3 regions of the Paraniabella aurantiaca genome follow, and region 3 is predicted to be linked to each of the others. Evidence: riboswitches for the same ligand, from Rfam matches in the RefSeq annotation. Region 3 holds a riboswitch; each other region holds the start of a gene.
What was found. A riboswitch is a leader RNA that binds a small molecule or an ion and turns the genes downstream of it on or off. The one in region 3 is predicted to bind S-adenosylmethionine.
Positions count from the first base shown of each region.

Region 1: another riboswitch for S-adenosylmethionine. It lies ahead of ACLOAU_RS11325 (trans-sulfuration enzyme family protein); the one in region 3 lies ahead of ACLOAU_RS13450 (O-acetylhomoserine aminocarboxypropyltransferase/cysteine synthase family protein).
Region 2: another riboswitch for S-adenosylmethionine. It lies ahead of ACLOAU_RS09720 (redoxin domain-containing protein); the one in region 3 lies ahead of ACLOAU_RS13450 (O-acetylhomoserine aminocarboxypropyltransferase/cysteine synthase family protein).

Region 1 is NZ_JBLOSY010000001.1:2,597,363-2,601,648, reverse strand. It holds gene ACLOAU_RS11330 (phytanoyl-CoA dioxygenase family protein) at 1-663, opposite strand, end outside; gene ACLOAU_RS11325 (trans-sulfuration enzyme family protein) at 927-2,123, opposite strand; SAM riboswitch class I at 2,280-2,394, opposite strand; gene ACLOAU_RS11320 (TSUP family transporter) at 2,463-3,770, opposite strand; gene ACLOAU_RS11315 (sterol desaturase family protein) at 4,000-4,286, shown strand, end outside.
Region 2 is NZ_JBLOSY010000001.1:2,221,881-2,226,166, reverse strand. It holds gene ACLOAU_RS09730 (lysoplasmalogenase) at 65-733, shown strand; gene ACLOAU_RS09725 (class I SAM-dependent methyltransferase) at 749-1,366, shown strand; SAM riboswitch class I at 1,492-1,620, shown strand; gene ACLOAU_RS09720 (redoxin domain-containing protein) at 2,021-3,175, shown strand; gene ACLOAU_RS09715 (SusC/RagA family TonB-linked outer membrane protein) at 3,458-4,286, shown strand, end outside.
Region 3 is NZ_JBLOSY010000001.1:3,079,284-3,083,569, reverse strand. It holds gene ACLOAU_RS13455 (homoserine O-acetyltransferase family protein) at 1-322, opposite strand, end outside; gene ACLOAU_RS13450 (O-acetylhomoserine aminocarboxypropyltransferase/cysteine synthase family protein) at 373-1,683, opposite strand; SAM riboswitch class I at 2,002-2,116, opposite strand; gene ACLOAU_RS13445 (acyltransferase family protein) at 2,328-3,356, shown strand; gene ACLOAU_RS13440 (porin family protein) at 3,430-4,131, opposite strand.

The sequences.
Region 1 (4,286 bases), 480 kb from region 3:
GAGACGGCCGTCATGAACAGTTAAATCTCCCGCTTCAATATCAAGCCCTACTTCTTTATCATCTGGTTTATGATCGATAAAATATTTTTTCTTGAAGAATAAGGTCAGGAGGCCTTTATTATGCGTACCCGCCAATACTCTAAGCCCACCATTGGTTTGAGGGCAATCATCTAAATGAAGTCCCACGTTGAGCATAGGCTTAATGCGTGAACCTAAAAACAAATCCCGCGGACTATCGGTGTGCCAACCCAATCTCGTAAAGCCACTGCGCTCCGTATTCAGATAGTGATTCACTACCAGACCATCTTTTTCAGTTTCACCGATACGGCCATCAAACGGCGCTAACAGGTGAACCAATTGTTGTACCTGGTCGCTTTTTAAAAATGCCTTTAGCACCTCACTATACTGCGATGCAAATGCGATACGTTGTATCAGCGGAGCGCCGTTTACATCCGAACCAAATTTTAAGGGAATACCGTTAACTGCGGTTGCTCCTTTATTTAATAAAAATGTTTCTACCGATTTTACTTCAAATAATAATTGCTTCACCTTGTGCGCGGAAACAAATTGTTTGAAATGTAAAATACCATGTGTTTTTAAGTGTTGTGTGTGCAGGGATTTTATTCCATCGTAGTAGTGAAACTGCTGTGTAGCGTTACTCATAATAATAAAGCATTAAAGTGTTAATGAAAAGAAGAAGAAGAGAATAATAAAATCAGGTAATTCTACCCTTTGAATAAATTAGCAACAACAACAACACCTGCAAAGTGGGGAGGCAAACATGCGTTCCTTGCAGTTATAAAAGCTATATGTTGTAGACTGTGACAATTATTATTAGATTGATAAGGCAAATATAAGAAGCCAATATTAGTCCACCAAATAAGTAGACTAATATTTTATAAAATATTTTTTTCTGCTCATCATGATCAGATTTCCGACAGCTCTTGCCTGTTAACGGGCGCATCCTCCTGCGCTAATACCAACGTTGTGAAAGCCTGCTCCAGGTCGCTGATCAGATCAGCCGCTTCCTCTAAGCCAACTGACAGCCTGATCAGACTATCGCTCACTCCGGCCGCTCTGCGTTTTTCTACAGGGATGCTCTTATGCGTCATCGCCGCAGGATGACATAAAAGACTTTTCACTCCGCCGAGGCTTTCGGCCAACCTGAAATATTTTGTAGCAGTAACAAACTTGGTAGCCGCATCTTCTGTATCATTTTTTAAAGTGAAAGAAACCACGCCTCCAAAACCTGTCGCCTGCTGCTTTGCAATCGCATGATTATGGTGCTGCTCCAGCCCCGGGTAAAAAACCTTTTCAACAGCCGGATGCTGCTCCAGGTACCTTGCTACTTCCAGCGCGTTAATTCCATGTTGTTTTATCCTGAGATGTAATGTTTCAATTCCTCTTATGATCAGCCAACAATCAAATGGTCCTAACACTGCACCGCTGGCATTTTGTATAAACTTAATTTTAGCGCCCAGTTCTTCTGTTTTTGTAACGACCACACCAGCTATTAAATCGCAATGCCCTCCCAGGTATTTGGTTGCAGAATGCACCACAATATCAGCGTCCAATAATAAAGGTTGTTGCAATGCCGGAGAGGCGAAGGTATTGTCGACACACAGCAGGCAGTTGTTAGCTTTAGCTATCTTAGCAATGGTGGCTATATCCGATATCTTCAGGGTTGGATTGGTAGGCGTTTCAATCCAGATCAGCTTGGTTTGAGGAGTAATGGCTTCAAACACATTATCTGCATTTGTACTATCCACATACGTTACCTTAATGCCGAACTTTTCATACACATGGGTAAAAAGCCGGAAAGCGCCTCCATAAATATCATCTACTGCTACTATTTCATCACCACTTTTCAGCAGCTTTACTACAGCATCAATAGCAGCAAGCCCGCTGGAGAAAGCAGCGCCGGTATGGCCGCCTTCAAGACCTGCGATGATCTTTTCCAAAGTAGCCCTTGTCGGATTGTTCGTTCTTGAATAATCGTAGCCGAGGTTCACACCAGGCGCCTCCTGTACAAAGGTGGAGGTTTGATAAATGGGAACCGCAATTGAACCTGTAAGCGGATCTACGGGAATACTGTGAATGGTTTGTGTTGCGTTGTTGCTCATAACTGATTTGTTTTTAAAGATGAATGAATGTATAATCATCAACCCTTATCAGGAAAAACATTCGGTAGCGGCTTATTGTAAAAACAAAAAAGCTCACCCCGCAAATCAGGATGAGCTTTACTATTTTACTAAATAATATTTTATAAGCTGAACGCTGACTTATCTGCCTCCGGTATACCGGAGATGGATTTGGCACCTTTTTCACAGCATTGCTATGAAGAGGTTGTCAAGGCTTCATCGGGCCATTACCCTCTGCCTTTCTTGATAAGAGATTGAAAAGAACTATTGCAAAAGTAAAGCGTATGAATTTTAAATTCCAAACTTTACTGCATTATTTTTTTATAAAAGTTTTATTAAGATCCTGGCACTCCATATAATTACGAGCACACCCAGCAGCACGAAAGCCGTTCTGCGAGGCAGTCTGCCGGCCAGTTTCGCAGCTAATGGCGCTGCAATCAACCCTCCGATAATAAGACCTAAAATTGTTTGCCAATGACTTACACCCAACAAAATAAAAAAGGTGAATGCACTGGATAGGGTTACAAAAAATTCAGTGAGACTTACCGATCCGATCACATACTTAGGTGTACGTCCTTTTGTAATAAGGGTGGTTGTAACCAGCGGTCCCCATCCTCCGCCACCAAAAGAATCCAGGAAGCCACCGGCTCCCGCCAGTGCCCCATATCTCCTGAACTTTTTCTTTACTACCTTTTTCTTAAAAGCGTTAGAAAGTATTTTAACACCCAGGAAAAGTGTATATACAGCCAGGATAGGCCTTACCCAATCACTGAATTTTTCGCCCAGGTACACCAACAAAATAGCACCGGCTATGGCACCGACCACACCGGGCAGTAACAATGTTTTAAACAATTTCTTATTAACGTTACCAAACTTATAATGGCTATAGCCAGATGCCCCACTGGCAAACATTTCAGCCGTATGTATACTGCCGCTGATGGCTGCCGGACTTACTCCTGCAGATAATAATATAGTGGTACTGGCCACACCATAACCCATGCCCAGGGCTCCATCTACCAGCTGTGCTACAAACCCCGCAGCCAGCATAATTAAAAAAGCCTGGTCTAATGAACTATATAAATTAACCGCATGAACCCTTATCTCCTCAAAAGGCCAGTAAGAAAAAATCATATGCCCTATTAACATAAAGGCGAAGGCGGCAAGCGCATAGGTTGCAATTCTTTTATTGGATATCCCCTTTAAGCCTGATTGCGCCTTCTTTATGGTTACGCCATTCGACTGGTCGCTTCCGTGCCTGTTGGCATGACCGATCCTTACGTTGGCTAAACCATATTCGGCCGCATCACTATTGATCTGGTCTATTAGTGCTGAATCACTGGTGGCGATGATCACAGCATCGGCATGTTGAATATCAAACGGGTCATATAATCGCTCTTCGATTATAACTTTTGCATGTGCAGAAGCCCATTCCTTCAGGTCTTCGCTTAATTGCTCAGCGATGATGCGAACCTCGGCGCCAGGCGCACTATTATCTATTTCTTTGAGGTGACGTATGGCTACGCTATCACCGCCTATAACGAGCACTTTAAGCCCTTCCATGCGCAAAAGAAAAGGAAAAGAAGCGCTTGCCCCGTTTGCCTTCTTATTAACAGCTGCCAGATCAGTCATAAACCAGGTATTCAATTTTCCCGACCCCTGCTTTACGCCTTAAACAGGTGAAAAACAGATTAGTCTATAATTTTAGTGGACAAATATATGTAATTTTTTCATCTTTCGTATAAAAATTACTTTGATCGAAATCAGGTGTCGAAATTTTAGTTTTTTATAACACCCCGTATTGGACAAAATAATACCTTTGAATAGTCTATATAAAAAGTAGACTAAAATTCCGATCATCATGCATTTAAATTTTTTAGCGTTTGCTATTCCTCTGTTTCTTTTTTTTATAGCCTGGGAGTACTTATATTCTAAAAGAAGCGGTAAAAATTTTTTCCAGTATGCAGAGTCGGTGGCCAATATCAACGTGGGTATAGCCGAACGGTTACTGGATCTTTTTACGACCGGCCTGTTTTTTTATTTCTTCACCTATGTGTACGAAAATTTTGCCTTATTCGATATTAAAGAAAGCTTCATTGTATGGGTACTTCTCTTCCTGGTTACAGATTTTGTTTGGTACTGGTACCA
Region 2 (4,286 bases), 860 kb from region 3:
ATTTTTCAAAACTGCATTCCGAATTATACTGCATTATCTTTACTCAAACAGATCATTACCCCATATGAAACCTGCTTCTATTTTTGGCATCATAGCTATCACCTATTTCCTGGGTATGGCTTTTGAGCAAGACACCCTGCAGTTTATCTTTAAACCGTTATTAGTAAGCTCCTTACTGTACTATTTTATTTTAAGTACCAGACAGGTAACTTCGGCCCTGAAAAAATGGATAGTAGCTGCATTAATATTTTCTATTGCCGGCGACACCCTGCTTATGTTCGCCAATACCAATGAATTGTTCTTTATCCTGGGACTTTGCGCTTTCCTGTTAGCTCACCTTTTCTACATTTATACTTTTCATCAAATACGTACGCAACATCAGATATCGGGTAAGTGGTATGCCGCTATTATTGTAGCCATTTATTATTTCCTGATCATTAATTTTCTACTTCCACACCTGGGCGGTTTGAAATACCCGGTTATAGTGTATGGCCTCGTGATCAGCTTTATGCTGCTGGTAGCCATGCATCTTTATGACCTGGAAGATAATATCACTGCACGGTATCTCCTCACAGGGGCGATCCTTTTCGTGGTTTCAGATTCTGTATTAGCTATTAATAAATTTTACCACCCTTATCCCTGGGGAGGATGGGCTATTATGATTACTTATGTGCTGGCCCAATGGTTATTGGTAAAAGGACTTACCAGGTATATTAATACTGCCGCCATTTAAACCACATCTTTGTATATGATGTCACTACCTCAAAAGCCCGAAACATATTTTTTTAAGGATCAGCGCCTGGAGATATGTGTACCGGAGGAACAAGCCGTACTGGATAAGTATCGAAATAATAAAGACGATGCCTATTGGGCGCAGGTATGGCCCGCCTCTATAGGTCTTTGTCTTTTCCTGGAGCAACATACTCATCTGATCCTCAACAAACGAATACTGGAGCTGGCCGCCGGATTGGGCTTGCCGGGATTATATGCCGCATCCTTTGCAAAGCAAATAACTATTACCGATAAAGAGCCACTGGCCGAAGTATTTATAAAAAAGTCTGCACAGCATCTTGACTTAAAAAACATTATAACCAAAACCCTGAACTGGAAGGACGCTACTAAAGAACCGCTTCCTGAAGTAGTGCTATTAAGCGATGTCAATTATGAACCCGCTGTATTTGAAGAGTTGAAACAAGTACTCCAATTCTTCCTTGAACGCCAGGTAACTGTAATGATCAGTACACCTCAACGCCTGGTAGCTAAACCATTTATTATGGAACTGCTCCCCTACAGCTCTTTACAATGGAATTGTACAGTTTCGTTACATCAAAAAGAAGCAGGCGTTAGTGTTTTTGTATTGAAGTAAGAGAAGTACAACAAATAGCTTTTGCAAAAAGGTAACTCTAGGCGTAAAAAAATATTAGTGCACAATTTTAGTAGACTATTGTAAAATAGTTATATCTTTGTTATATCAAGTTCTTATAAATAGGTATCTTATCAAGAAAGATGGAGAGACAGGCTCGTTGAAATCTTAGCAACCAGTATGTAGATCATAACTATATATAAGGTGCTACATCCTACTCCTGGTCCGCTTTGGCGGCTACAGGAGAGAGATAAGTAAAATCTGCTGCAAGGAACCACCCTTTTGCAAAATGATCTTCAATGTCTTTTCCGATATCACCAACGTCTTTTATTTTTAATGAAGGATGTGGTTTCTCTTATGAAACAAATTATCGGAAAGGGTAAAAGATTCAGCTTCCTTGATCATACCTCAAACCAATTATAGTACAAACCTGAGAAATGAATATTAAAGTATTGAGTTGTTGTTGCTGATCACGCATCAATAGGCAGACAGATAATATCTATCTGGTCAGCATTTAAAGTATTACGAAATCCAGTAGCGTATTGAGTTAGATACAGCCATCTCAACCTTGAGATTGGCTATACTATCCTAATGCATATTAAATGCTTTTGCTTAGAAAGAAGAACATAGAATGTTTTACACTCTTAATTAAATATAATGACTATCCAATCAAAAATCACAGCACTGCTATCTGGTATAGCCTTGTTGTCGGGCGCAGCACTTTACGCCCAATCTGGCAAAGGAACTCCTTTTACTATCAATGGCAAATTAACCAAGATAGAGGATTCGGCAATTGTTTACCTGCAGTATAACCAGGATAAGAAAGCCATCAAAGACTCCTTCCTGGTTCAAAACGGTAAGTTCCATTTTAAAGGAACCATAGCTTATCCTGTAAGAGCTTTTCTCGTATACCAGCGATTAACGAAAAGCGAAAAAAGACAACCTGGTGATTATTTAAGCCTGTACCTGGAAAAAGGTATCACCAATATTAATGGTGGAGACACACTGGCCAAAGCTATTGTAACTGCCGGACCCGTAAACAAAGAATCCAAAGCGCTCTCTGAAACGCTGAAAGAAACCTCTTCAAAAATATCGGCCCTGTACGAGAAACATTATGCACTTAGCAAAGAGCAACGGGAAGATTCTGCCACCGCCAAACAATTTGATGACGCCGTAGAAGTAGTGAAAGCAGAACAAAAGACAGTACTTAAAGCTTTCCTCGACAAACGCCCAGCCACTATTGTTGCCCTCGATGCATTGCAACAGTATGCAGGTTATAATCCCGAGTACGCCACTACTTTTCCTTTGTTCGAACAGCTACCCCTTGCAGTACAACAAAGTTTCCAGGGAAAAACCTATTTGGACCGCCTGGAAAAACTCCGTGAAGTAGGTGTAGGAAAATATGCACCCGCATTTACGCAGGCTGATACATCAGGCGCTGCGGTGTCGTTGGCTTCATTCAAAGGCAAATATGTTTTAATAGACTTCTGGGCTTCCTGGTGTGGACCATGCAGGGCAGAAAATCCAAATGTGGTAGAAAATTTCGAAAAGTATAAGAACAGGAATTTTACGGTTCTCGGAGTATCATTAGACAGGGAAAACGCTAAAGACAAATGGCTTCAGGCAATACACGACGACAAGCTAACCTGGACTCATGTATCAGACCTTAAGTTCTGGGACAACGAGGTTGCCAAATTGTACGGCGTGGGTGCTATTCCTCAAAACTTCCTCTTAGACCCTTCAGGAAAGATCATAGCAAAAGATTTGCGCGAAGATGAACTGGATAAAAAGTTGAAAGAAATTTTCAACTAAAATACAAAGATGGGAATGCGGGAACATCCCCATCTGGTCAGAATCGTAAAAAACAAAAGTCGAATCAATCATTTTTTAAAACGAATCATCAATGACAAAACTAATAAAAAACACACAACCGGGCATTTTCTAAACCGCCCCTGCTAATATCGGCAATACTGTTAAAGACAATCAAGTCTTTACCTATTGTTTTGCTTTTCCGGTGACGTTTTATGGGAAGATGTCTGTTGCAAAGCAACCGGGAAAGCTAATCCTATTTTTTCATTTCGATTACAATCAAACATGAATAGCAAACTTATCATGCTATTGCTGCTTGCCGTGTGCCTGCACCTGCAGGTTGCTGCGCAGCAATCAGGCTTTTCTATAACAGGCACTGTTACCGATTCCTCAGGGCAACAGCTTGCCGGTGCTACCATTGCTTTACGGCCCGCAGGCATTAATACCTTAACTGACGCCAGGGGCTCCTTCTCTTTTAATGATCTGAAAGCAGGAACCTATTCCATAAGAGTAAGTTTTAAAGGCTACGAGAACCTCGTTAAAGAAGTAATAATTCCATCGCAGGGCACCTATCTCCGCCTTCAGTTAAACAAGAACTATAACGTTCTTGACGAGGTAGTAACAGTGGCATACGGTAAATCCAAGTTTCGTGATCTGACAGGTGTAGTAAGTTCTTTAAATGAGAAAGCCATTAAAGACGCTCCTATGGGCTCAACCATTCAAAGTCTGCTTCAGGGCCGGGCCGCGGGTGTAGACGTAGCAATACAATCAGCCTCTCCCACTTCTCCTATCTCAGTAGTGATTCGTGGCGCTTCTTCCCTATCCGGTGACAATCAGCCTTTGTGGGTTATTGACGGAGTACCACAGTATAACGTTTCCACAACCGGTAACATCGCTAATACGCTTTACAATCTTAATATCAATGACGTGGAAGGCATAGACATACTTAAAGATGCCTCGGCAACTGCGCTGTATGGATCGAGAGCGTCGAACGGCGTGGTTATCGTAACCACTAAAAGAGGAAAGAACGGAGCGCCGCCACTGATAGAATTCAGCAGTCGCATAGGATATTCTAAGCTAAACCTTAATGGATATAAATACTTCACAGCACCTG
Region 3 (4,286 bases):
TAAAAAAAGGAAATTGATGGTAATAAGCAGCTCCTGTTGAAGGATTAATATCAAGCGGACTGATACTGCCATAGCAGCTACCAGGCATATTTACACAAATGATAAAATGTTTGGCAGGGTCGAATACCCGTCCTTCACCTATCATGTCGGGCCACCACTCATGCGGACAACTATTTGCTGTTAATGCATGAAAGATCCATACAATATTATCGGCTTCGCTATTTAACGTTCCATACGTAGTATAAGCCAGGTGCAGGTTCTGCAATACTGCTCCACTCTCCAGCACAAATGACCCGCTATACTTAAAAACCTCTTGCTTCATATTTTAAAAAAAACTGTCTTAAGGCAACGAACCTTAAGACAGTTTCATTTTTATGCGAATACAGCAGCAAAAGCCTGCTCGAAATCCGCTTTTATATCATCTACATATTCTATACCGGCACTGATGCGTATCAGGTTATCCAATACACCAGCACCTTTTCTTTCTTCATCGCTCAATTGCTCATGTGTAGTAGATGCCGGATGAATAGCCAGCGTTTTAGCGTCACCCACATTAGCCAGGTGGCTTACCAATTTCAAACTATCAATAAACTTCTTGCCGTTTTCTATGCCTCCTTTGATCCCGAACTGCAACACACCCCCAAAACCATTGGTCAGGTATTTCTTAGCCAGTTCATGATACTCGCTGCTTTCAAGGCCCGGATACCATACAAACTCCACTTTATCATGCGCTTCCAGCCATTTAGCCAAAGCCAGTGCATTATCTACAGTGCGTTGCACACGCAATGACAAGGTTTCAATACCCTGTAACAGCAGGAAAGAATTAAAAGGACTCAGCGCCGGACCGAAATCTCTCAAGCCTTCTACGCGTGCCCTGATTGCAAATGCTATATTAGGCAGACCAAGCGGGTTGCCTTCACCAAAAACTTCCCAGAACTTCAAACCGTGGTAACCTTCTGAAGGCTCTGTAAATTGGGTAAATTTACCGTTGCCCCAATTAAAATTACCTCCGTCAATGATAATACCGCCAATGCTTGTACCGTGTCCGCCAATCCATTTAGTAGCTGAGTTTACTACAATATTAGCACCGTGCTCAATGGGTTTGAATAAGTAACCGCCTGCTCCAAATGTGTTATCAACGATCAATGGAATATCGAACTCTTTAGCTAAGGCCACGAACTTTTCAAAATCCGGGATATTTAATTTGGGGTTGCCAATTGTTTCCAGGTAAATAGCCTTGGTTTTATCATCAATTTTGGTTCTGAAGCTATCCACATTATCACCTTCTGCAAACCGGGCTTCAATACCCAGTCTTTTGAAAGCAACTTTAAACTGGTTATAAGTACCCCCGTATACAAACGAAGTACTGACAAAGTTATCTCCGGATTCCAGGATATTGGTAATGGCTAAAAACTGGGCCGCCTGTCCTGAGGAAGTTGCCACAGCAGCCACACCTCCCTCTAAGGCAGCCAGCCTTTGTTCAAATACATCCGTAGTGGGGTTCATAATACGGGTGTATATATTTCCAAACTCCCGTAATCCAAAGAGATTAGCCGCATGTTCGGCATTTTTGAACTGGTAAGAGGTGGTTTGATAAATAGGCAAAGCCCGGCTCCCGGTAGTAGGATCGGGTTGCTGACCTGCATGCAATTGTAAAGTGTCGAAATGTAGTTTCTGACTCATAATAATGTTTATAAGAATGAAGTAATAAAATGAAATAACCGTAAAATAGTTTGGAAAGGCCTGAGCCTTAGAAGATATGTTATGCCCGCGCGGGCATACAACGCATACAACAACACATTGCAGCAGCAATGGCAGAAGAACTCATATGTGTATGTTGAAACATCTCCTCTAAAGTATTTCCATTTTTTGTTATTACAAAATAAAATTCATTTTGGCTTTCGATTCATGTAATACACCCAACAGAAAAGGCAAAAAAAAGCCCGCCAGATAAGCAGGCGGGCTTCACATATTGATAAGATGTTTGAATTTGAAACTACCGGCTTATCTTTCCCCGAACAAAATCCGGAGTTGGAATTGGCACCTTGTTCCATTGTATCGGGAACAGGTTGCCAAGGCTTCACAGGGCCATACCCTCTGCCTTTCTTGATAAGTATATAAAAGAACGAGGCGCAAATATAGGTTAGATTTGGGAAATAAAAAAAATACAGGAAATAGCGGCATGAATATCAGTACGCCAATACTATTTTTGCTCCAGTGTTGTATTTATACCGGTAACTTAAGAAAACAAACTGTCCAATACTAACTTTTATATCATTGTATTACCCAATAGCTGCCTGTTTATATGAGCTGCTTTATGTCATCCTATGCACAAGGAAAATAATTTCGATTTTTTAAGGTTCTTTTTATCGTCATTGGTGATTGTTTCTCACTCCTATCCGCTCACCGGCAGCCCTGAAATTTTAGCTTCGAATACAAACGAACAGGCTACTTTAGGAGATATCGCCGTTAACGCTTTTTTTGTGCTCAGTGGTTTTTTAATATTGACCAGCTTAAAACGAAGTAAATCTCCCATCGAATATCTTGTAAAAAGAGGTTTGAGATTATTTCCTGCGTTGTTTTTCATGCTCCTGTTTTCCCTGCTTATAATACGTATCGTATATAAAGGAAATAATATTCTTAATGAACCCCTGTTTTTTACATATTTACCCAACAACTTTTTCTTATACAATGTTCAATACTATGTTACCGGTGTATTTGATGCCAATCCTTATCCTCAGGCCATCAACGGTAGTTTATGGACGCTTAGCTATGAATTTTCCATGTACCTGTTTGTATTGCTGTTATATCCTATCAGAAAAAATGCCTATACACTGAGTGCAGGCCTCGTTGCTTCTTTTTTAATTTGCTATTATGCTATGAACTTAAAGCCCGACTTATTTGCTTCCTTTTTATGGTCGGTAAAGCTTGTCCCTCATCTGTTTTACAGGTTGGCGATATTTTTTATTGCAGGATGCCTCCTTAGTTTGGTAAAGCCAGACCAATTACAAAAGCTAAACAAGCCTTATATTAAAATTGCATTATTACTCTTGCTGGCAGCCTCCTTTCCCCTGCAACTATTTTATTCAAGCTCGCCATTCGTACTTTCATTGTTGATTATACTCGTTGCTATCTCATATTCGAAGCAACTGGCATACCTGCCTCAAAAAATGGGGGACATATCGTATGGCATTTATATCTACGGTTTCCTGGTGCAGCAAACGTTGATGAACTATCATAACTTTCCACCGCTGCAATTAACCATTCTAAGTCTGATCGTCACTTATGCTTTGTCTTACTTATCCTGGCATTTGATAGAAAAACGCTTCTTAAAACTTAAGCAACGGTTGAGATAAAGATTAGCGCTGCAGGAAAAAGATAAAGTTAGAGGGAAGTTACAATGGATGCGAACTTCCCTTTAGTTAAAAACTAAAATATGTATCCAACCGAAACGCCAAAGCCAATATTCTTTATTTTACTGGTTGATTTAACGCCTTTACTGTCGGGATGAATATTAGCGAGGCCCAGTTGCGCATTGACCTGAAAAGACAAGCGTTCATTAAACTCATAGCCTTCTAATATCTGAACTCCATAGTCCCAGGTTTTACCATAAGCCCATTTACCAGTCTTAAGATCATCTGTATCGCTCAGAAACTGAAGATCGGCACTTTGATCATTTCTTGTCACCACACCATCCACCATAGTCTTTCCATAATACTCGCCCCGGCCACCTAGGCCATAGGCGACATAAGGTCCTGCCCCCAGCAGCAATCTTCCTTTTCCAAGCTTTGGAGCATACAGGAAATTCACCGGTACTTCAACATAGTAAGGAGTAAGGTAAGATTCAACAGAAGAATACTCCTGTATATCTTTTATACGATAGCCTTTTGTAGTAAATAAAGCAGCAGGTTGAATATAAAAATTATTGGATAGCAGGTAATCATAAGTTACACCAACATGAAACCCAGGATTCAGCCTGGAGCCATTGTACAACTCATTACCATTTCCGTTCCGGGAGATAACATTGTAGGCATTAAAGCCGGCCCTAACGCCTATCTGGGCTTTTGCCATACTACTGATGGTAAGAAAAAACGCAAAAAGAACTACGGGTAAAAAAGGTCTTAATCTCATAAGCTTTATTTTTTAAGTTAACTGCAAATATAAAAGATGTTTGCATCTGAGACGCAGCAAGATGTAGATACGCAACAGTACTACAAAAAATTAAAGCTCAGCATATTTGCCTATTAAAACAACAAAGCCTCTGGCTATAACCAAAGGCTTCGTCT